Regions from separate parts of the Dyella sp. GSA-30 genome, predicted to be linked through region 1. Evidence: riboswitches for the same ligand, from Rfam matches in the RefSeq annotation. Region 1 holds a riboswitch; each other region holds the start of a gene.
The links. A riboswitch is a leader RNA that binds a small molecule or an ion and turns the genes downstream of it on or off. The one in region 1 is predicted to bind cobalamin.
Positions count from the first base shown of each region.

Region 1 (7,886 bases):
ATTTGACGAACGCATCGAGCAATTCCATTCGCGAACGCGAGGTTTCGATCGAGATCACATCGGCGTCCATGGCGGCCACCGCATCGATGATGTCGTTGAATTCCGAGTAACACATATGCGTGTGAATCTGTGTCCGGTCGGCCACGCTCGAGGCCGTGATGCGAAAGCATTCGACCGCCCAGTCCAGATAACCCTGCCAGTCGGCCCGACGCAACGGCAACCCCTCGCGCAAAGCGGGCTCATCAATCTGGATCACGCCGATTCCCGCGCTTTCCAGATCGAGCACCTCGTCGCGCAAGGCCAGTGCGATCTGGCGACACGTCGCTGCGCGCGGCTGATCGTCACGCACGAACGACCACTGCAGCACGGTCACCGGACCGGTCAACATGCCCTTCATCGGCCTGGACGTCAGCGATTGCGCATAACTGGACCACTTCACCGTCATCGCGCGCGGGCGATGCACGTCGCCGAAAATAATCGGCGGCTTGACGCAACGTGAGCCGTAGCTCTGCACCCAGCCCAACTTGGTGAAGGCGAAGCCATCCAGTTGCTCGCCAAAGTACTCCACCATGTCGTTGCGTTCGAACTCGCCATGCACGAGTACGTCGATGCCGATCTCTTCCTGGAAACGCACGCATTTTTCGGTTTCAGCGGCAATGAACGCATCGTAGTCGGCATCCGAAAACTTGCCCGACCTGTTTCGAGCACGCGCGTCGCGCACCTCATGGGTTTGTGGGAACGAACCGATGGTGGTCGTGGGATACAGCGGCAATCCCAGCTTCGCTTGCTGCAGCCGGCGTCGCTCGTCATGGGAAGACGAGCGGCGGGAGGCGCCAGCATCGAGTGACGCGATACGTGCCGCCACCTCAGGCCGATGCACCTTGTCCGATCGACGGCGGTTGGCAAGGCTTTCGCGCGCCTGTTTTAGCGCGGTGTGCGCGGATGGCTGATCGGCAAGAGCATCAGCCAAGGTCCGCAATTCGCCGATCTTTTCCCGGGCAAATGCCAACCATCCGTGCAGATCGCCGGGCAACGCCGTCTCCACCGACGCATCGAGCGGCACATGCAGCAGCGAACAAGACGGCGCGATATGCAGACGCGCATCGCCAGTACGCTCTTTCGCACGGCGCGCCAATGCCAGCGCGTGATCGAGATCCGCGCGCCACACATTGCGTCCATCCACCAGGCCGAGCGAAAGCACACGCGAAACAGGCAGCGAATCGAGCACCGCATCGAGCTGCCCCGGTGCGCGCACCAGATCGACATGCACACCGGCGACCGGCAGTTTGTTCACCAGAGCAAGATTGGCGCCCAGCTCGCCGAAATACGTGGTCAACATCAGCTTGGGACCATCGACGTCAGCCAAGGCCGTATAGGCCTTCAAATAGGCCGCATGGTCGTCCGCACCCTGATCGAGCACCAGGCAAGGCTCGTCGATCTGCACCCATTCGGCACCCGCGGCGTCCAGTTGTCGTAACAGGCGGATGTAGGCCGGCAACAACTGCCCGAGCAAGGCGAGACGATCGCTACTGTCGACCGTTTTCGACAGCAATAGAAAACTGACCGGCCCCAACAGCACCGGCCGCGCATTGAAACCCAATGCCTTGGCTTCGAGGAATTCGGCGACGGGCTTGTCGCCGCGCAAGCGAAAGGTCTGGCCCTTTTTCAGTTCGGGCACCAGGTAGTGGTAGTTGGTATCGAACCACTTGGTCATTTCCAGCGCATGCAGATCGTGGCCGCCGCCTTGGGTACCGCGCGCGAGAGCGAAGTAACCGGCCAGCGGATCGGTATCGGCCAGCGCGCGATAGCGCTCGGGAATGGCATCGAACAAAAACGCGGTATCGAGCACCTGGTCGTACAGCGAAAAATCATTGCACGGCACGACGTCGGCACCAGCGTCACGCTGCAGTTGCCAATGCCTGCGACGGAGTTGGGCCGACGAATCCAGCAGTTGCCGTGATGTCGAGTCGCCCCGCCAGAATGCTTCCAGCGCGTGCTTGAGCTCGCGCTTTGCGCCGATGCGGGGAAAACCCAGGTTGGAAAGAGTAGCCATAAGCGATGTGTCCTCGATTCGTGATGAATGAGGAACGAAGGAATCGCGCAACGACACCGCAGCCTTGAGGCCACGATGCAGGCACACGAGCGACCTTCGCCCCCTCGGGCGAACCGAAACCCACGCGAGGACGTACGGGAGCCGAGCGTCGCGACGACCAGGCTCCGGCCAACCTCCCCGCGGAGGTTCCAGGTCAGGCAGGGGATGGATTCCCTGGCCGAGGCAGGTCTTCGGGCTCGTGGACATGAGGCACGGGGATGCCTCGCCTAGTGTTCGCCGCTTCCCGGCCCCCGAAGGGCCAGTGCTCATGACGAAGGTCGTTTCCACACACCGCTGCGGGGCAGCGCCGGAATTGGCCTGGGAAGAAAACCTTCCAAGGCCGTACCGGCTTCCCTTTTAAATCCATCTCTTTATCTTAATAGAGAGATGAATACCGTCGGCGAGTGGAAATTACGCCTGCGGCGATGCGCCGTCAAGCAAGGGCACGACGATGTTCCTGATACGGCCGGCCAGGCGCTCGACGTCCTCGGTCACCACCTGGGCAATCCCGAACAACAAGCCGGGCTTGGCTCGCCCGAGATAAAACGACGACATCGGCCGCATCGCGAAGCCTTGCGCGTTGAGCGCTAGTGCGATGGCACGATCATCGACGCGCTCATCGCGAAACCAGGTCGCCAGTTGCAAGCCGCCGGCACCGACACCGATCCGCAATGCTTCCCCCAGATGACGCTGCAACGCGTCCACCGTCGCCGCCATGCGCGACGCGTAAAGGGCATTCATCTGCCGCAGGTGCGCACGGAAACGCCCTTCGCCGATGAAGTCCGCCAACGCCGCCTGCACATGGATGGGAACGACCGCGCTGCGCAGAAGCTGAAGCTCCGCGGCCGCCGACAGCAACGATGGCGGCACGACGGCATACGCCACACGCAAACCCGGCGCGAGTGTCTTGGAGAACGTGCCCAGATAGGCGACAACCCCATGGCGATCGATGCCCTGCAGCGAGGCGATGGGGCGCGAACGGTACTGAAATTCGCTGTCGTAGTCGTCCTCTACCACCACCGCGCCATGCGTTTTCGCCGTTGCCAGAAGCGCCATGCGCCGTGAAAGGCTCATGGTCACGCCCGTGGGGTATTGGTGCGATGGCGTGACATAGATGAGGCGCGGCGGCGGCCCTTCGATCCCATCCAGATCGATGCCTTCGCTATCGCACGGTGCAGGCACCAACGTTGCGCCAGCCGCACTCAACAACGCTTTGGCGGTGGGGTAACCAGGGTCTTCCACCCAGGCAACCTTGCTGGCTGCGTCGCCCTTGCGCAACACGAGCGAGCTCAATAGATCAATCGCCGCGCGTGTCGACGGCACGATCAGCAACTGTTCCGGCCGGGCCACGACGCCACGTGTCGCGCCGATGTGATCGAGAATCGAGGTACGCAACGCACCCAGACCGGAGGCTTCACCGTAGCCGAGGTCGTGAATGCGCAGCGACCGCGCTCTTGCGCCAAGGCAGCGAGCCCAGGCGGCATGCGGAAAACGAGAGAGATCGGGAATGGCCGGTGCAAACCATTTGCCTGCGACCGCCGGCTCCGCCGCCAGCGGCAATTCCACGACACGCTTCTGGCCTCGCTCTTGAAAAGGCGCCTGGGCCATCGCGGAGACGCGACAGGCCGATCCCGCCGAGGCTCGCAGGTAGCCCTCATTCTTCAGCCGCTCGTACGCGTTGACCACCGTGGAACGGGCAACGCTGAGCGCTCCAGCCAGGCTGCGCGTCGATGGCAGCCGCTGACCCGGCGACAACTGGCCCTGCAAGACCCGCTCGCGAACCAACCGATAGATCTGGCCTTCGAGATCACCCGAAGCTTTGTTCAGCGGCGGCCAGGCGGCCGATGGCGTCGTGATATCGATCAACTGGACTGGCCAAAAATAGCAAAGTGGTAGTTTACGGCAGTCCTCTTGAGCCAAGAAGATGCTGGCGTGCAAAGTTCATCACTGCCCGCCAGGAGCGCCATGAACCTCTCCGCTTGGAAGGGCGTGCCACGCCCGGAACGCATCGCGCTGGAAGGCCGTTACGCGCGCCTCGAACCGCTGGACATAACCCGACATGGACAGGACCTGCTGACGTCGGCACAGGCACCGGGCGCGGACCAGCGCTTCCATTATCTTTTCGACACCCCGCCCGCCGACATGACGACGTTCATGCCATGGCTGGAAAAGAGCAGCGCATCGGTGGACCCGCTATTTTTTGCTGTGATCGACCAGCAGACGGGCAAAGCGGAAGGTCGCCAGGCACTGATGCGCATCGACCCGACGCACGGGGTGATCGAAGTCGGTCACGTGCTATGGGGCCCAGCCATTGCACGCAGCCGCATCACCACCGAGGCGGTTTACCTGCACGCTCGCTACGTCTTCGAAATGCTCGGCTATCGCCGCTTCGAATGGAAATGCGATAACGCCAACGAACCTTCGCGCCGAGCCGCGCAACGGTTCGGCTTCGAATTCGAAGGTATCTTCCGTCAGCACGTCGTGGTCAAGGGACGCAACCGCGATACCGCGTGGTTTTCCATGCTCGACCGCGACTGGCCGCGACTGAAGGCCGTTTACGAAGCCTGGCTCAGCCCGGACAATTTCGATGATCAGGGGCTGCAGCAGCGCAGGCTACGCTTCTAGGAACTCTTGGCGGCGATCGCCATATGCAGCAATGGAAACGCCTTACCGGTGCCATCCAATGCCGAGCGTGAGACGACCTCGAAACCGGCATGACGATAGAACCCTACCGCCTGGTCGTTCTGTTCATTGACGTCTACGCGGACCGCACCAAGCGTGGCGACCGCATAAGCCAGCAAGGTCTTGCCCACACCCTGCCCGCGCACCTGCGGGCAGACAAAGAGCATCTCGACCTGATCATCACCCACCGCGACGAAGCCAGCGATCTTGCTCGGCTGGGTAATCAGACAATGCACAGACAAGGTTGGCAAATAGGTAAGTACAAGCGGCCGATAGAACTCGATGTCCGCCTCGGTGAGAAAATCGTGCGTCGCGCGCACCGAACTTTCCCAGATCGCCACCAGCGTTGGGAAATCCGTCGATGTCGCCGGGCGGATACGGTTCATAGCTTGATCTGACCTCTTATCGCGCGACCGTGACGAGTGAGCCGCGTCGGCCGGTTATATACCATCGGCCGATGCCGGCGGCACGTAGGCATTTCTGGCGACCGTCATCGCCAGTTCGCCATAGGTGCGGATATTGAACCATTGCATGCCCAGCAACAGGGCAAACGGCACAAACACCAAACCGATCTCGGGCAGCCGAGCCACCATACCCATCGCGAACGGCAGACATGTCGTCGCGATGACGATCAGCCAGCTCAATAGTGCCAGCGAAGTCGCTTTGCGCAACGACATGCGCAACTGCAGCAGGTCGGCGTCAGACATGCCATCACGATGCGTGGCCCAGTAGAGCTTGACTCTACGCGTCAATGAAGTCGCGATCACCGCAACAGCCACTTCGAGCAACGCCACGATCACTGTCATCCATCTGGACAACGTGAGTAATACACCACTATCGAGCTTGGAACCGATGAATGTCACCAGCGCCGCCAGCAGCAGCACAAGCAAGGCATACGTCGACTGGTTTTTTATGAGCTGCGACAGCCTCAGCCAGTTGGTTTCGTGAACAATCCAATTCATCGCGATCTCTCCGAGATATCGCCTATTCCACCGAACGAATTCATGCATCAAGCCATCGCAACAGCGAACCGGTCGCTTCGCAATCCGGGTAACTATACCCATGCACCAATCGGTGTGATGGCTCCATAGTCACAAACGCCGATTGCATCCGCGTAAATAACGCGGCAGTTGGACATGCCTCCCGCCAGGAATCTGCTGCCCATGACCTTCCGCTAAGGGATTTGGCGTGGAAAACCACAACCGGAACAGTAGAGATGACAGTTGCTACACCCAGCACCTGTGTATGAACTCATTCCCGACTGGATAGCACCACTCTCAGTTGAAGCAGTTTTCACCGTATATCCCGGGTGACCAACAACCATTGCGGCACATCCATTGCTATACCGTGCTTCAACCTCGCACTGCTCGCCGCTCTTGGTCTTACAGTCTGCCAATGCCGCTTGCTCTGCCTGGCTTCGACTGACCATGTTGGTTGCTATATCCAAGACTCCCTTACTCTTATCGGAGTAAGTAGCGATCGCTCCAAACATGGACGCTCAATGAGGTTGTGGCGTGGACGGCGGCTGCCCTTGACTATAGCCCGGTATGGGCGCGCAACCCATGGGCTCGCCCGGCGATCCTTCGCCAATGGGATATACCCTTGAGGGCAGTCACCTTCTGCGTGTGCAGTAGCGCAACCAAGAGCACCGGGCAGCAAAGCGGACGGGGCCTTCGCCTCAACTTCGTCTGAAGAAGCAGCACTGAAGCCGTTAGTCACGCTACCGGCAATTCAATAGGGCGCCCCGAGCTTGTACGCTGACGAAGCGGCAGCATCAAATCCGCTGTGGAAGGCTACAAGCTGAGTAGTGGACGCGGCAGTTGGTATTTCCAGCATTGGTACAGGCAGTCATAGCGACGCTCACCGCCTGCTCCGTTGTCGGAGCTGTATTTACGACATAGCCAGGATGACCAACTATCAAGGCCGCACACCCATTGCTATACCAAGTCTCGATCTGGCATTCCGTACCGCCCTGAGCTTTGCAGTCGGCGATTGCGGCTTGCTCGGCCTGGCTTCGACTAGCCATATTGGTGGAGTAGCCCAATATACCTTTAGGGATGTAGCTCGCAATCGCTCCAAACTTCGAGGCCCATTGCGGCGGAGCCGGCTGTTGCTGCCCCTGCTGCCCTTGGTCATAGCCCGGTATGGGTGCGCAGCCCACGGGCGCGCCTGGTGAGCCCCCACCGATGGTGTAATACCCGTCGGGGCAGTTTCCCTCAGCATGAGCGGCACGACCGCAGAAAAGCAGAGTTGCCAGCAAAAGCAACAAGACACTCGAATATTTCATATCAGTCTCCAGGACTAAGAAGCTTCATACGATAAGAAGCTTCAATAATTCTAGCCTCTGGGCACCCCTGTCCTAACCACGTCTGCCACAGGAGCATTCGTGTTCCCAGTTACTCGACTTCCGGTGGAAATAGCATCTCCACCACCCGACCTCACGTTAGGTGATCCGGACTGACTTGTATATTGCGGCGGCGAATACGACGAGCCCGCGCCACTATATTGCCCAGGCGGCTGCCCCTGCGGGCCCGGACGGTTGGCGCCAAACGCCGAGTACTGCATGAAACTACCCACGGTATCGCCGAAGAAGCGTGCCGTCATCGGCGGCACCGATATGATCAGGACGGTCATCAGCAAGCCTATACCACCTTGCTGCAACGCCTGACTGCTGAAGCCCTCGGCTTGCATGCCCGTGATGCTATTGATGACGCTGGATGTCCACAAGGCCGCAGCGACTCTCTCAGTCAGTCCCAGCACGATCGAGGTCACGACGCACAACATGGCAATGGAAAACATGGTGCCGATGCCGAACATCAGCCATTTTTTGAATAGTTCCTTGGTCTGCTCAAAGATCAGACACATGATGAAGAGCGGACCGAGACCGATGAAGATAGCCATGGTGAACTGATACATCAGGAGCATGGCGCCTGCAGCCATGGCCGGCCCGCCCGCGCCGAAACCAGCAAGGAACTCCGCACGAGCCTTCTGACCCGCCGTCTCGGTATCTCCTGGCGCTATCTGCACCACGTCAATGGCCGCGAGAGTCAGCTGTGTTGCAGCCATGTTGCGATCGATCTCGCTGATCGGCGAGTCCGTACCGGCGACGATC
Region 1 is NZ_AP027042.1:4,922,348-4,930,233, forward strand. Features, by position in the region: gene metE (5-methyltetrahydropteroyltriglutamate--homocysteine S-methyltransferase) at 1-2,053, opposite strand, end outside; cobalamin riboswitch at 2,257-2,506, opposite strand; gene QMG46_RS21185 (MocR-like pyridoxine biosynthesis transcription factor PdxR) at 2,504-3,958, opposite strand; gene QMG46_RS21190 (GNAT family N-acetyltransferase) at 4,058-4,717, shown strand; gene QMG46_RS21195 (acetyltransferase) at 4,714-5,160, opposite strand; gene QMG46_RS21200 (hypothetical protein) at 5,215-5,736, opposite strand; gene QMG46_RS21205 (TrbL/VirB6 family protein) at 7,112-7,886, opposite strand, start outside.

Region 2 (7,886 bases), 1.8 Mb from region 1:
CGTGTTCTACGTGGGCTTTGTCGGTCCGCGGCTGATTTCGTCGCAGGACACGTTTGCGGTGATCGGCGGTCTTGCGTTGCTGGTTCTGCTCATCGTCTGGGCCTACCAGCTCTTTGTCCACATGCTTCGTCACAAGGATTGGAAATAAGTCATGAAACGTCTGTCCAAAATCACGTTGTTGCTCTCCTCGCTTGCCTTGCTGGCCGCCTGCGACAAGGTGCCGTCGGGCAACGTCGGTGTGAAGTTCCAGATGTACGGCGACGGCAAGGGCGCTTTGCAGGAGCTTCCGCCGGGTCGTTACTGGGTGGGTTGGGGTTACGAGCTTTACACCTTCCCGACCTTCACCCAGACCTATACGTTCACCCGTTCGAGCAACGAGGGTCGCGCCGTCGATGAGTCGATCAGTTTCCAGACCGCGCAGGGCCTGACGGTTAACGCGGACGTGGGTATCACGTATCACATCGATCCGAGCAAGGTCACGTTGATCTTTCAGAAGTACCGCAAGGGCATCGACGAGATCACCGACGTCTACCTGCGCAACATGATTCGCGACGCGCTGGTCAAGGAAGCCTCCAGCCTGGACATCGAATCGGTTTACGGCAAGGGCAAGGCCAGCCTGGTCGAGTCAGTGCAGAAAGATGTGACCGACGAGGTCGGCCCGGTCGGTATCGTGGTCGAGAAGATCTACTGGGTTGGCGAGTTGCGACTGCCTGAAAACGTCGTGCAATCGATCAATGCAAAAATCCAGGCGACCCAGATGGCCGAGCAACGCCAGAACGAGGTGGCGCAAGCTCAAGCCGAAGCGCAGAAGGTCGAGGCCGAAGCACAAGGCAAGGCGCAGGCGCAGGTGACCATTGCCGAAGCGGAGGCCAAGGCGATTTCGCTGAAGGGCGATGCGTTGCGGCAGAACCCGAACGTGTTGCAGATGTCGGCGATCGAGAAATGGAACGGCGAACTGCCGACGTACTACGGTAGCGGCGTCCTGCCGTTTCTGAATCTGGGCGCGCAGGGTAGCGTCGCCAAATAAAATCGCATGTTTTTGCGGAGCGGCGGTGGAACACTTCGGCGTTTTTCAAGCCTCCGCTCCGGCACTGTCTGCAAGGTGAACGCCGCCGCACGATGGGCCGGCGTTCATTGAACCGGCAGTCGGCGCCCCTATCATCTCCGTACTCCACAGGTAGATTTGCCATGACCCCGCAAGAACAACAGCTACTCGAAGACTTCCTGCAACGTCTCTCCGCTGTGAGCGGCGTCAGCAAGGACCCGCAGGCCGATGCACTGATCCAGCAGCAGCTCGCCGGTCACCCCGATGCGCTCTATCTGCTGGTGCAGCGCAGCCTGTTGCAGCAACACGCACTCGATAGCGCCAAGGCGCAGATCGCCCAGCTGCAGGCACAGACAGGTGCGCAGCAAGGCGGCGGCAGCTTCCTCGGCGGCCAGTCGGCCTGGAATCAACCGCAGCAGCAGGTACCTCCGCCCATGCCGCCGCAGCAAGCCCCCGCGCCGGGTTGGCGTGAGCGTCTGTTTGGCGGCGGTGCTGCCCCGCAGCCGCAACAAGGTGGCGCACCGAGCTTCCTGGCCAGTGCGGCGACGACCGCGGCCGGTGTCGCCGGCGGCATGTTCCTGTTCGACGGTATCGAAAGCTTGATGGGTGGCCATCATGGCGGCGGCCTGTTCGGTGGCGGAAGCCAGCCGCAGGTGATCGAGAACGTTACCGAGAACAATTTCTACGACGATGGCAATCGTCCGTCAGGCAACGACAACTTCGCCTCGACGAATAACGATTTCAACAGCGATTTCGCCGATAACGACTTCGACGACAGCAATTTCGACGACAGCAGCTGGTCGTAAGCCACATAAAAAACGGAGAACCCGAAAGGGTTCTCCGTTTGACTGTCTAAGGCAGCCGAATCCAGGCTGCCCGTCTTAGAACGACATATCGAACGCCACTTCGCCCTGCACGCCGACCTGGTAGGCCGATACGCGCCGTTCGAAGAAGTTGGTCACTTCCTGCACATCCTGCAGATCCATGAAGTCGAACGGGTTCTTGGTGCCGTACTTCTTGGGCAGGTCGAGCTGGACCAGGCGCTGGTCAGCGCAGTACTCGAGGTACTGGCGCATGTCGTTGACCGAAAGGCCAGCGACGCCGCCGGACAGCACGTCGGACGCGAACTGCGTTTCGCAGGCGATGGCATCTTCCATCATCTGCTCGATCTGCGTGCGCATCGCGTCATCGAACAATTCGGGTTCTTCTTCGCGCACCTTGCGCACCACCGCGAACGCAAACGCCATATGGCCGCTTTCGTCGCGGAACACCCAGTTGGTGCCCGAGGCCAAGCCATGCAGCAGGCCGCGCGAACGCAGGAAGTAGACATAGGCGAAGGCGGCATAGAAGAACAGGCCTTCGATGCACGCGGCGAAGCAGATCAGGTTGAGCAGGAACTGACGACGCTGTTCCTTGGTTTCCAGGCGCTGCACGTTCTGGATCGAGTCGATCCACTTGAAGCAGAACTCGCCCTTCTGGCGGATCGAAGGAATGTTCTCGATCGCGTCGAAGGCCTTGTTGCGCTCGGCCGGGTCGGGAATATAGGTATCGAGCAAGGTGAGATAGAACTGCACGTGCAGCGCTTCTTCGTACAGCTGGCGCGACAGATACATGCGCGCTTCGGGCGCATTGATGTGCTGGTAGAGATTGAGCACCAGGTTATTGGAAACGATGGTGTCGCCGGTGGCGAAGAACGCGACCAGGCGATGAATCAGATGACGATCCGCGTCGGACATCTTCGACTTGAGGTCGGTGACGTCGAGCGAAAAATCGACTTCGTCCACCGTCCAGGTGTTCTTGATCGCATTGCGATACATCTCGTAGAACTCGGGGTAGCGCATGGGGCGCAAGGTGAGTTCGAAGCCCGGGTCGAGGATGTGTTGTGGTTTGTTTTGGTTCGACATGGGTGGCCTTCAAATTCATGGACGTGTTGCAAGACGCCGGCCCCGGCGTTAGCCGGGGCGGCGTGAGGTTTTACTGGCAGGCTTCGCAGTACTCAGGGTTTTCGAGTGAGCAGAACACTGCTGCATTCGCTTGGTCCTGCTCGATCACCGGCGCCTCGACCTTGGCCGTCGGCGCCGACACCGTCGTCTTGGCAATCTTGGTGGCAGGCCGCGAACGCAGGTAATACGTCGTCTTGATCCCCGACTTCCACGCGTACATATACATCGAGCTCAACTGACCGATGTTCGGATTTTCCATGAACAGGTTCAGCGACTGGCTCTGGTCGATATACGCACCGCGTGCGGCGCCGAGATCGATCAATGCCTTCTGCGGCAGTTCCCACACCGTGCGATAGATCAGGCGCAGGCGCTCAGGGATCGCGGCGATGCCCTGGATCGAGCCATCGGCCAGCTTGATCGCGTCGCGCACTTCGCTCGTCCACAGGCCCAGCGTCTTGAGCTCATCGGCAAGGTAGCGGTTGACCACCAGGAAGTCGCCCGACAGCGTCTCGCGCTTGAACAGGTTGCTCACCTGCGGCTCGATGCACTCGTAGCAACCGGCGATCGAGGCGATGGTCGCGGTCGGTGCGATCGCGATCAGCAGCGAGTTGCGCAGGCCGTGGGTCTTGATGCGCTCGCGCAAGGCATCCCAGCGTGCTACGTCGTTCGGCTTGGCCTGCGGCCAGTAGTCGAACTGCAGTTCGCCGTTGGCGGCGCGGCTTTCATCGAAGCCCGGGTGTGCGCCCTGCTTTTGCGCGATCTCGTTCGACGCGTCGAGCGCATTGAAGTAGATCTCTTCGGCGATGCGCGTGGACAAGGCCAGCGCTTCGCTCGAATCGAACGGCAGACGCAGTTTGAAGAACACGTCCTGCAGGCCCATCACGCCCAGGCCGACCGGACGCCATTTGCGGTTGGCGGTGGCGGCGGTATCGATCGGATAGAAGTTGAGATCGATCACACGATCGAGCTGACGCACGGCGGTGCGCACGGTAGCGGCAAGCTTGGCAAAATCGACCGCGCCGTCGACCACATGACGGGCGAGATTGACCGAGCCGAGATTGCACACCGCCGTTTCGCCGGCCGAGGTCACTTCCAGGATCTCGGTGCACAGGTTGGACAGATGGATGACGTTCTCGGGTTTGGCCGTCTGATTGCTGGTGGCGTTCGAACGGTCCTTGAAGGTCATCCAGCCGTTGCCGGTCTGCGCGAGCGTGCGCAGCATGCGGGCGTACAGCTCGCGCGCCTTGACCTTCTTGACGGCCAGCCCGGCCGCTTCAGCGTCGCGATAGGCCTGCTCGAAGGTTTCGCCCCAGCTATCGACGAAATGCGGCACCACTTTCGGATCGAACAGCGACCAGTCGCTGTCGGTCTCTACGCGGCGCATGAATTCGTCGGGAATCCAGTTGGCCAGATTGAGGTTGTGCGTCCGGCGCGCATCGTCGCCGGTGTTATCGCGCAGTTCGAGGAACTCCTCGATGTCCGCATGCCACGGCTCCAGGTACACGCAGGCCGCGCCCTTGCGCTTGCCGCCCTGGTTCACTGCGGCGACCGAGGCGTCCAGCGTCTTCAGCCACGGCACCAGGCCGTTGGAATGACCGTTGGTGCCCTTGATCAGCGAACCGCGCGAACGCACGCGCGAGTAGGCCAGGCCAATGCCACCGGCAAACTTGGACAGCTTGGCGACGTCGCCGTACTTCTCGTAGATCGATTCGAGCGAATCGGTCGGCGAATCGAGCAGGAAGCACGAAGACAACTGCTCGTGCGAGGTGCCGGCATTGAACAGCGTCGGCGAGCTTGCAATGTATTCGAGCGACGAGAGCAGGCGATACAGCTCCAGCGTCTCGCCCATGTCGTTGCCGCCCAGTGCGCAGGCGATACGCATGAAGAAGTGCTGCGGCGTCTCGATCACCTTGCGCTGTTGCGGATGACGCAGCAGGTAGCGGTCGTACACGGTGCGCAGGCCGAAGTATTCGAAGCGGCGCGTGGCCAGCGGATCGATCGCATCGTTGAGCTTGCGCGCATTGGCGACGACAAAGTCACGCAGGCGCGCATTGAGGATGCCCAGCTCGGCACCGCGCGCGATCGACTGCGAGAAGCTCTGGATTTCCTGGCCGCTGACTTCCTTTTCGATAAAGGCGCCGAGCAGGCGCGCGGCGAGCTGGCCATATTCCGGCTCTTCGGCGGTAAGCGCCGCGGCCGTACGGATGGACAGTTCGTCCAGCTCCTGGGTGGTAGCGCCATCGTAAAGGCCGCCGATGGTCTTCAGGGCGACGCGCAGCGGGTCGACCCCGTGCAGGCCCTCGCCGCTGCGGGTGACCGCGCGCACGATCTTGTTGACGTCGACGATCTCCTGGCCACCGTTGCGCTTGGTCACGCGCATCTGGCCCGGGTTGTGCGGTGGCGTCAGCGCAAACGGAGTTTCCGTTGCGGCAGGGGAGGTCGAGCCGGTGCTGGCAGCATCGGCGGAGAAAGGAGAAGCGTCCACGCGACCGACGAGGCGTTCGCGCGTGGAAGTATCGAGAGGTTGCATGGCGGCAGCGCTCCAGCAAAAAAGTTCGTTTCGCCTGCTCCCGCGCGCAGGGCTGAAAGGTGTGATGTAAGGGTTCCGCGAACGGTCGTATGGCGAGGCTAGGTGCCCCGCGTCCACGACGCGCTTCCCCGCGGAAGCCGCCATCACTCATCGCGGCGGCAGGCCGCGATGTGTCGGCAGGTCTTCGGACTCGTGGACGAGGATCATTCCGGGCGATCCACCTACTTGCCCCCGCTTCCCAGCCTTACCGGCCAGTGCGATGGGGGTGTTCGTTTCCACTTACCGCTGCGGGGCAGTTCCGGATTCTCACCGGGATTCCCTATTAAGCCGATCCGACCGTGGGTCTGAGAAAGGCACCGACGAGGCACAACATATCGGGGTCCAGGGGTCTGGTCAACCCAATAATTTGTGGATAAGCCGGTGGATAAATACAAACGAAGCAGCCTGTTCAGGCGCTTGCAGGAATTTGCAGCTTTGTACGAATCGCCTGTCAGTGGCCCGGTCCGGGCCTAGCCCCGATGCATGCCCCGGCTACGCGGGTCCCGGAATACCAGCCAGGTCGCCAGCAGACCGCATAGCGCGGCGAAGGACAGCCACAGGCCGGGCGCCGCCTTGTCGCCGGTGGTATGGATCAGCCATTGCGATATGGCCAGGCTGGAGCCGCCCAGGGTGGTGGCCAGGCTATAGGCCAGCGAAAAGCCGGTGGTGCGGACCTGGGCGGGCATGATCTCGGTCAGGGTCACCACCAGGGCGCCGTTGTAGCTGGCATAGATAAAGGACAGCCACAGCTCGACCGCGAGCAACCGGCCGAAGCCGGGCTCCGCGACCAGCCAGCTCAGTACCGGGTAGGCGGTCAGCAGCGCTAGCACGGTGCAGGCCAGCAGCAGCGGGCGGCGACCGATGCGGTCGGAGAGCGCGCCCATGATCGGCAGCCAGATGAAATTGGAGACGCCCACGCACAGCGTCACCAGGAACACGTCGAAGGTGGACAGCTTCAACACTTCGCTGCCGAAGGTCGGCGTATACGCAGTGATCAGATAAAAGGACACCGTCGTCATCATGACCAGGGCGACGCCGATCAGCACGATGCGCCCATGCGCGAGCATCGAGCGGTAGATCTCGCCGAAGCTCGGCCGCCGACGCGAAAGAAACTCCTCGGTCTCTTCCAGCGAGCGGCGGATGACGAACAGGAACGGCACGATCAGGCAACCGACCAGGAAGGGAATGCGCCAGCCCCAGCGGTCGATGGTCGCCGGAGGCATCCAGTACTGCAGCAGCAGGCCGATCGACGCGGCAAACACCACCGCGACCTGCTGGCTGGCCGATTGCCACGAACAGTAGAAGCCGCGCTGGCCGGGCCGCGCGATTTCGCTGAGGTAAACCGAGACGCCGCCCAGCTCCACGCCGGCGGAAAACCCCTGCAGCAGACGACCAGCCAGCACCAGCAGCGGCGCCAGCACGCCGATCGTCGCGTAATCGGGCACGGCGGCGACCAGCAGTGTGCCGACAGCCATCAACAACAGGGTAAGGATCAAACCCTTGCGGCGGCCGTGATGGTCGATATAAGCGCCCAGCACGATCGCGCCCACCGGTCGCATCACAAAACCGGCGGCAAAGGCGAGCAGGGTCAAAAGCAGCGAGGCATACGCGCTATGGCTCGGAAAGTACGCACGTGCAATGGCCGGGGCGTAATAGCCGTAGACCATGAAGTCGTACATCTCGAGAAAATTGCCGCTGACCACCCGCACGATGGCCTTGAAGCTTTCCTTGCGCGAGCGCGGCGTACCGGCAGACGTCATGGGCCGGGCTCAGGGCACGACGCTGACGTCGATCTCGATCGGGTAATCCGTCTGACCGGTTTGCACCGGCGGCTTGGGGAATGTCCAGGCCGAGAACTGCCCGGCGACGCATTTGGCCACGGGTGTGGGCACGCGCACGTCCACCCGTAGCGGGTGGCCATCCGGCGAGATGTCGGCCACCAGCGTGAAAGGCGACTTGTCCGCCGGCGCGTTGCTCTTGATGCAACCCTTGAGCGTGTCGGTCATCGGATTGCCGGTCTTGTCCCAGAACAGTTTCTGGTAGGCGGGACCGGTGGCGGCACCTTCGGCCAGTTTCGCGCGGGTGACGCGCGTGGAGAAGTCGTCGACGGCCGGCGTTTGCGGCGCGCCCATCAGCAGGGCGAGGGTGATCAGGCTGAACATGGTGTTGCCTCCGCGAAGGGTCTCTGAAAACTAGCTAGTTTTTGTAGGAGCGACTTCAGTCGCGACCCAGGGTGACGTCACCCTGGGTCGCGACTGAAAGGAACCTCAAATAACCTCGGTTTTCCCTATCGTCATTCCGGCGCAGGCCGGAACCCAGTGGGTTTGCG
Region 2 is NZ_AP027042.1:1,249,068-1,256,953, forward strand. Features, by position in the region: gene QMG46_RS05530 (hypothetical protein) at 1-148, shown strand, start outside; gene QMG46_RS05535 (prohibitin family protein) at 152-1,027, shown strand; gene QMG46_RS05540 (DUF2076 domain-containing protein) at 1,189-1,851, shown strand; gene QMG46_RS05545 (ribonucleotide-diphosphate reductase subunit beta) at 1,927-2,949, opposite strand; gene QMG46_RS05550 (ribonucleoside-diphosphate reductase subunit alpha) at 3,020-5,518, opposite strand; cobalamin riboswitch at 5,676-5,894, opposite strand; gene QMG46_RS05555 (MFS transporter) at 6,028-7,317, opposite strand; gene QMG46_RS05560 (peptidase C13) at 7,327-7,719, opposite strand.
Region 2: another riboswitch for cobalamin. It lies ahead of QMG46_RS05550 (ribonucleoside-diphosphate reductase subunit alpha); the one in region 1 lies ahead of metE (5-methyltetrahydropteroyltriglutamate--homocysteine S-methyltransferase).

Region 3 (7,886 bases), 390 kb from region 1:
CGTTGAAGCGGGCGATTCAGCAGCAACTGGAGAACCCGCTGGCGAAGCAGATTCTTGAAGGGCGCTTCGATGCGGGCAATACGGTCGTGGTGGATGCCGAGGGTGGGCATCTGGTGTTTCACAAAGAGTAGGAAAGGCCGACGCGAACACCCGGCCCTCCTCACCCCAACCCTCTCCCCCGGCAAAGCCAGGGGAGAGGGAGCAGGTTACGGAAACGCAAAACACCGAGGACTTCCTCAGTCGGCTCCCTCTCCCCTGGCTTTGCCGGGGGAGAGGGCTGGGGTGAGGGGGCTCTTGGTGCGGAACAGTCGATGCGCGCGTTATCGCGGCTCGCTAAAACTATCCGCCCCATTCTCCATATGCCCCGCCACCCGCCGCGCCCATCCACTGGCTTCGGCCACCGACACGCTCAAGTCATACCAGTTGGTAAAGTCACTCAGGTCCCAGCTGTCCACATGACTGCCATGCGCGCCAACCGAATAGATCCGCACGTCTTGTGACACATAGCCGTTGCGCACGGTGAACGTGCATGCGCTGCTGCCCGCATTGGTGAGTGTCAGTTGCACGCGGTTGTTGTCCGGGTCGTAGGCCAACGTGATCTCCGGCATGACGGTCGCACTGGCGACGCTTCCTTGCCATACGCGCAGAAAGCCGTTCGGCCCATGCGCTTCAAGCTGATAGATGCTGTTGGTATACGTCTTTGCGCTCCAATAGTCGGAGAGCGATTTGCCTGCCTCCACCGTGTAACGCCACGGACCGTCGTTCCGATTGGAGGCGTACACCTGAAACACCGCACCCGCCGCGCCGGTGTTGTTGAACGCGAGTACATAGCGTCCATTCGATGTGCTGACGCTGCCCTGGATATCCATTTCATACGGCAACGCGCGTGCCGGTCGTGTTACCGTCGATTCGGCTGTGGGCATCGACGGCGTGGAAGGAACGCTGGGTGACGGTAACGTCGAGCACTCGCTATCGGCTTGCCCCGGATAGCCGCTGGTGACCGGCAGGCTGGGCCAGGACGTGTTGCCGGAAGTGAAATCGAACGCCGAAGTCAGGTCGCCGCAGACCGCGCGACGCCATGCACTGATGTTCGGCTCGGCGACCCCGAAACGGGTTTCGAGAAAACGCAGGACCGATGTGTGATCGAACACTTCCGAGCACACCCAGCCGCCACGCGACCACGGCGAGATCGCCATCATCGGCACGCGAAACCCCAGGCCGATCGGCTTGCCGGCCGTGATTTCTCCGGTGGTACTGACGGTGGATAGCCCATTTGCCGACGAGGCTGGTGGCGTAGGCGGCGGTACGTGATCGAAGAAGCCGCCGTTCTCGTCGTAGTTGAGGATGAATACGGTCTTGGCATACACCGCCGGGTTGGCGACCAGCGCGGCCAGCAACTGCGCCGAGAGGTTCTCGCCATAGGCCGGTTTGTAGTTGGCGTGCTCGGAAAGATAGTCCGGCGCCACGATCCACGACACCTGCGGCAGGGTGTTGTTGGCGACGTCGTTGGCGAATGCAGTCACCAGGTCCGGCACTGTCGCCATGCCGCGGTCGTACAGCGGTTGGCCGGCTTTGGCTTTTTTGAAGGGCGCAAACCAGGCCAAGGCGTTGTCGTCGAAATTGTTGCTTTGCTGATAGACCTTCCAGCTAATGCCGGCGTTCTGCAGGCGCTCGGCGTACGTGGTCCAGCTGAACCCGGCGCTTGGCTCGGTGTTGTCCAGCGTGGCTGCCTGGCCGACTGACAGTCCGTTGCTGCCGGTAAAGAAATGCAGCCGGTTCGGATTGGTCTGGGTGAGCGTCGAGCAGAAATACTGGTCGCAGATGGTGAAACTGTCGGCCAGTGCGTAGTAGAACGGCAAGTCGGCGCGCTGGAAGTAACCCATGCCCAGACCGGCAGCGCGTGCGGTATTCCAGGCATCGAACTTGCCGCTGTTCCAGATCGCGGTGTCGACCGGATAGCTCATTGCCGGGGCGCTGATGCAGATACCGCTGGTGGTGCTGGTGTCCATGTGGAAGGGCAGCATGTAGCCGGTGCTGCTACTGTCGGGCTGATGCCAGACATTCTGCTGGCCACCCGGCAACGGCGCCGGCACGCGGTCGGCAAAGCCACGGACTCCAGCCAGGCTGCCGAAGTAATGGTCGAACGCACGGTTCTCCTGCATGAAGATCACCACGTGCTGCACGTCGGTGATATCGCCATTGACCGTGGCGGCAGGGGTGGCCAGGGCCTGGCGGATGACCGGGGGCAGGGCGGACATGGCGGCCAAGCCACCGGCCGAGGCCGCGGTCATCTTCAGGAAGCGGCGTCGCCCGGTGTTGTCGGGCTTGATATCGTCGATCTGGCTCATGGGGGGCTCCGTGAGTGGCGTCGGCTGTGTCGTTGTCGCTAGGACAACTCACGGACGTTGCAGCCCGATGCCACTCCCGGGTCAGTTTTTAGATAGTCGCCGGCCATGTGACCCGAGTTGTCCAGTCCCCTGCCGTTACACATTGCACTCACGGACCCATCGCGCTGCTGCTAAGATCGCCGCGCCTCAAGGTGACTGTCGGCAATGGAGCCGGCGGTTGAAACGGGAATTCGGTACGCCCTCGATGGGTCAAGCCGAAGCTGCCCCCGCAACGGTAGGCGAGCAAACGAACCGCAAACAGCCACTGTGCTCGATAGCATGGGAAGGCGCGATTCGGGAGGGTAGATGCCCTCGCTCGCAAGCCCGGAGACCGGCCTTGGAGGTATCACCGGACAGGCGGCGGGCCTAGTCGGGGCCGCTGCGACTTGCCGGTACCTGCTCTCACGCTCCTGTCCCCATGCCATTGACGCCGCGCGGGTAGGCGCGGTCCAGGGAGCTAACGCTGTGCCAATCCGTTCTTCGACTTTCCGCCGCTCCGTGCTGGCGGTTGCCTTGCTTTCCGTGTTTTCTCCAGCCTTCGCGGACGACGCCGGCACCACCGATCTCAACCAGGTCGTGGTCACCGCGTCGCGCACCGCGCAGACGCAGGACCAGACCCTGGCGCCGGTCACGGTGATCGATCGCGCCGATATCGAGCGCCTGCAGCCGGTGTCGATCGTTGCCTTGCTGCAGGGCGCGCCAGGTATCCAGCTATCGAACACCGGTGGCCAGGGCAAGCAGACCTCGGTGTATATGCGCGGCACCAATGCCGATCAAGTGCTGGTGCTGGTCGACGGCGTGAAGATCGGTTCGGCCTCGGCCGGCGTGGCAGCGCTGCAGGATATTCCGCTGGAGCAGATCGAGCGCATTGAAATCGTGCGTGGCCCGTTTTCCAGCCTGTACGGCTCCGAGGCGGTCGGTGGCGTCATCCAGATTTTCACGCGCCGCCCCGATGGCGCGTTTGTGCCGCATGCCAGCTTCGGCGTTGGTACCTATGACACGCTGAAGGGCTCGCTGGGTGCGGCCGGCAAGCAGGGCGCCGGCTGGTACTCGATGGAGGTTTCGCACGACCAGACGCATGGCTTCAACGCCTGTCGCGGTCCCGGCGGCTGCTTCACGATCGAGCCGGATAACGACGGCTACAAGAACGACGCACTCACCTTGCAGGGTGGCTACAAGTTCAACGAGCAATGGGATGCCGACGCGCGCTTCTTCGACGCCCGCGGTCGCAACGAATACGACGGCACCTTCAGCAACAGCGCCAAGACCGAGTCGCAAGTGGCGGGCGGTCGGGTGCACTACAAACCGTTCGACCGGCTGACGCTGACCCTGGCCCTGGGACAGAGCAAGGATTTCAGCAGCGATTACCTGGATAACGCTTATGTCGACACGTTCAATACGCGTCGTAAGGTCGGCTCGCTGCAGGCAGATATCAGTGCTGGCGGCGGTCTCTACAGCGTCGGCTTCGACGTGCAGCACGACAACATCCAGGGCAGCACCGAGTATGTCGTCGACCGGCGCACCGATCGCGGCGTCTTCGGCCAGTGGCAGCAGACTTTCGGCAGCCAGCAGTTGCAGGCCAGCGTGCGGCGCGACGATGACACGCAGTTCGGCGGCCGCAATACCGGCTCGCTGCTGTGGGGCTGGGACTTCACCCAGTCGCTGCGCCTGACGGCAAGCTACGGCACGGCGTTCCATGCGCCGACCTTCAACGAGTTGTACTACCCCGACTTCGGCAATGCGGACCTGAAGCCGGAGCGCTCGCGCAGCGGTGAGCTGGGCCTGCGCGGCACGCATGGCTGGGGCGGTTGGTCGCTGAATGCCTACGAGACCAAGATCAGCGACCTTATCGCGTTCACCGGCCCCAATTTCCTGCCGATCAACGTGGACCGCGCACGCATCCGCGGCGTCGAAGCTACGGCTCATACCGAACTGGTCGGCTGGACCGTGCAGGGCACGTTGAACTGGCTCGATCCGCGCGATGAGAGCAACGATTTCGATCACGGCAACCTGCTGCCACGCCGCGCCAAGCAGACCGCACGTTTCGATCTGGACAAGAAGGTCGGCGCGTTCAGCTTCGGCGGTAGTTATTTCGTCTCGGGCAAGCGCTTCGACGACACCGAGAACGAAACTCGACTGGGCGGCTATTCGCTGACCGACCTGCGCGTGGCCTATGCGCTGGATCGCGACTGGCGTCTGCAGTTCAGCGCCAACAATATTTTCGACAAGCGTTACGAAACGGCGGCTTTCTTCAATCAGCCGCGTCGCAACTACATGTTTACCGTGCGCTGGCAACCGGCCCAGTAAGCGTCGCAAGTAACACGGCCAAGAGGTAACAGACGGTATGAAAGCACTCTCCCGAACGCATAACGCGATGATCCTGATCCTGCTGGTCGCCTGCATGATCGCCACGCGCTTCAAGCATTTTGGAGATGCCATGCATCTGCCCGATGCCTCGATGGCTGTGTTGTTTATCGGCGGCATCTACCTGCGCCGACACCTGGCGTTTGCCGGCTTTGTCACCTTGGCAGTGCTGGTGGACTGGATATCGGTCAACTATGCCGGCGTGAGCGATTTCTGCATCACGCCGGCCTATGCGTTCCTGCTGCCGGCTTATGCGGTGCTTTGGTACGGTGGGCGCGCGTGCGGCGTCGGGCGTTCGTTCTTCGGTAGCCTGGCGTTCGGCTTTGTGGCGGCATGCCTTTCGTTTGCGATCTCCAACGGCGGCTTCTACTGGCTGGGCGGTCGCTACGCGAACCCACATGTGGCCGAGTATGTCGCGCGGCTGTGGCAGTGGGGGCCGCTGTTCGTGCGTACCACCATGGCGTATCTGGTGGTTGCGTTGCTGGTTCGTAACGCGGTGGCCTATCTTGTGAAGAGCGGTGGCACCATGGAAACGTCCAGCGGCGTGCATGTCGCGACTGAAGTCGCTCCGACAGACAAGCAGGGTGGCCGCTGATGTCGAATGTATTGCCATTCAAGCAGACATCCACGCTGTGGATCGTCGGCATCGCGCTGGCGATCCTGATGACCTGTACGCGAGGCCAGCATTTTGCCAGCGTGCATGCGCTGCCCAGCGCGTCCTGGGCGGTGTTCTTCCTGGCCGGCGCCATGTTGCGACGTTGGTGGATATTCGCGTTGTTTTTCGCGCTGGCATCGGTGCTGGATTTTGGCAGCCTAGCTGCCGGTACGATCACCGACTGGTGCCTGAGCCCTGCTTATTGGGTATTGGTGCCGGCTTACGGCACGCTATGGGTATCCGGGTGCTTCTATGCCCGCTGGCATGAACTGCAGTGGCGTAGTGTGCCGCGACTGGCCTTAGTATTGCTGGTATCGGTGTTCTTCACTTATCTCATTTCCGGCGGCGGCTACTACATGCTGTCGGGGCATTACACGCCGACGCTTGCCGGCTTTGCGCCGCGCATCGCGCACTACTATCCGCATTGGCTGGGTGTGACGGCTGGCTACGTGGGCTTTGTGTTCGCGCTGCATGCAGTAATCGTCCTCGCCGCCGAACGCATGACTGGATCGCCACGGAGCGCACGCGCATGACCGATAAAACCGAACGCGATGCCATGACCGCCGATGAGCGTTATCGCGAACGCATGCAGCGCAAGAAGGAGCTGGTCGATCGCAAGATCGCCCGTGCGACCATCGAGCGCGGTGTATTGGTGGTCAATACCGGCAACGGCAAGGGCAAGAGTTCGTCGGGCTTCGGCATGTTGGCGCGCTCGCTGGGACATGGCTTTCGCTGCGGCGTCGTGCAGTTCATCAAGGGCAGTTTTTCGACCGGCGAAGAGGCTTTTTTTCGCCGCTTCGGCGAAGATCTCGATTATCACGTGATGGGCGAAGGATTCACCTGGGAAACCCAGGACAAAGCGCGTGATATCGCCGCGGCACAGGCCGCCTGGGATGTTGCCGCGCGCATGCTCGGCGATGCGTCATACGACTTCGTGCTGCTCGACGAGTTGAATATCGCCCTGGTCAAGCAGTATGTCACGCTCGATCAACTGTTGCCGGCACTGGCAGCGCGCCCGCCGAATCAACATGTCGTCATCACCGGGCGCGGCGCTCCCGATGCCTTGATCGAGGTCGCCGACACCGTGACGGAAATGCGCGTGGTCAAGCACGCGTTCGAAGCCGGCATCAAGGCGCAGAAAGGTATCGAGCTGTAACCTATGAGTGAACATCGTTGCCCGGCCTTGCTGATCTCCGCGCCTGCCTCGGGGCAGGGCAAGACCAGTGTCACCGCGGCGCTGGCGCGTTGGCACCGGCGGCAGGGCCGCCGCGTAAGGGTATTCAAGACCGGCCCGGATTTTCTTGACCCGACCGTGCTGACGCGTGCCAGCGGTTCGCCGGTCTATCAGCTCGATCTGTGGATGGGCGGAGAGGAAGACGTACGTGCGCGGCTTTACGAGGCTGCCGGTGATGCCGATCTGATCCTGATCGAAGGCGTGATGGGGCTTTTCGACGGCAGCGCATCCAGCGCGGATCTTGCGATGAAGCTTGGCATTCCGGTGCTTGCGGTGATCGATGGCTCGGCGATGGCACAGACGTTCGGCGCCATCGCCACGGGCCTTGCACGTTATCGTCCTGGCCTGCACGTATACGGCGTCACCGCTAACCGCATCGGCAGCTCGTATCACGCGCAGTTATTGGCCGATAGCCTGCCGCCCGATCTCACCTGGCTGGGTGCGTTGCCGCGTGATCCTGCGCTGATGCTGCCCGAACGTCATCTCGGTCTGGTGGCTGCGGGCGAGCAGAACGATATCGAGGCACGCCTGGATGCGCTGGCGGATGCCTGGGCAACGTATGCGAAAGAAGTGCTGCCTGCGCCGGTGGGTTTCCCTGCCACCCATCGCTCGCCGTCACCGCGCTTGCTGGAAGGAAAGCGTATTGCGGTAGCTCATGATGCGGCGTTTTGTTTTCTCTATCCGGCCAATCTCGATGTGCTGCGCGAGGGTGGTGCGGAGCTGGTGTTCTTCTCGCCGATCGCGGGAGAGCCGCTGCCTGTGTGCGATGCGGTGTGGCTGCCGGGCGGCTATCCGGAATTGCATCTGGCGGCGCTCGCGCGCCACGTGAGGCTTCGCGATGCATTGCATGCCCATGTCGAAGACGGCAAGCCGCTGCTCACCGAATGTGGCGGCATGTTGTATGCGCTCGATACCTTGACCGATCGCGATGGCGTGACCTATCCCATGGCCGGTCTGCTGCAAGGCCATGCCGTCATGCAGGCGCGCCTGAGCGGCCTGGGCATGCAATCGGTCGAGTTGCCCGAAGGGACGCTGCGTGGGCATACCTTCCATTACGCCAAGGCGGATATCACCACGTCGCCGTTGGCGTTCACGGTCAACCCGGACAAAGGTCCCAGCCGGGAAGGTGTGTATCGTCGCCAACGCATGACCGCGAGTTTCATGCACCTTTATTTCCCTTCCGATCCCGCCGCGGCCATGCGTTTGTTCCTGCCATGATCGCGCTCGCCATGTTGGTCGCCGTGCT
Region 3 is NZ_AP027042.1:5,315,693-5,323,578, reverse strand. Features, by position in the region: gene clpB (ATP-dependent chaperone ClpB) at 1-131, shown strand, start outside; gene QMG46_RS22955 (phosphocholine-specific phospholipase C) at 321-2,348, opposite strand; cobalamin riboswitch at 2,521-2,742, shown strand; gene btuB (TonB-dependent vitamin B12 receptor) at 2,853-4,694, shown strand; gene QMG46_RS22945 (hypothetical protein) at 4,732-5,346, shown strand; gene QMG46_RS22940 (hypothetical protein) at 5,346-5,939, shown strand; gene cobO (cob(I)yrinic acid a,c-diamide adenosyltransferase) at 5,963-6,562, shown strand; gene QMG46_RS22930 (cobyrinic acid a,c-diamide synthase CobB) at 6,566-7,858, shown strand; gene cbiB (adenosylcobinamide-phosphate synthase CbiB) at 7,855-7,886, shown strand, end outside.
Region 3: another riboswitch for cobalamin. It lies ahead of btuB (TonB-dependent vitamin B12 receptor); the one in region 1 lies ahead of metE (5-methyltetrahydropteroyltriglutamate--homocysteine S-methyltransferase).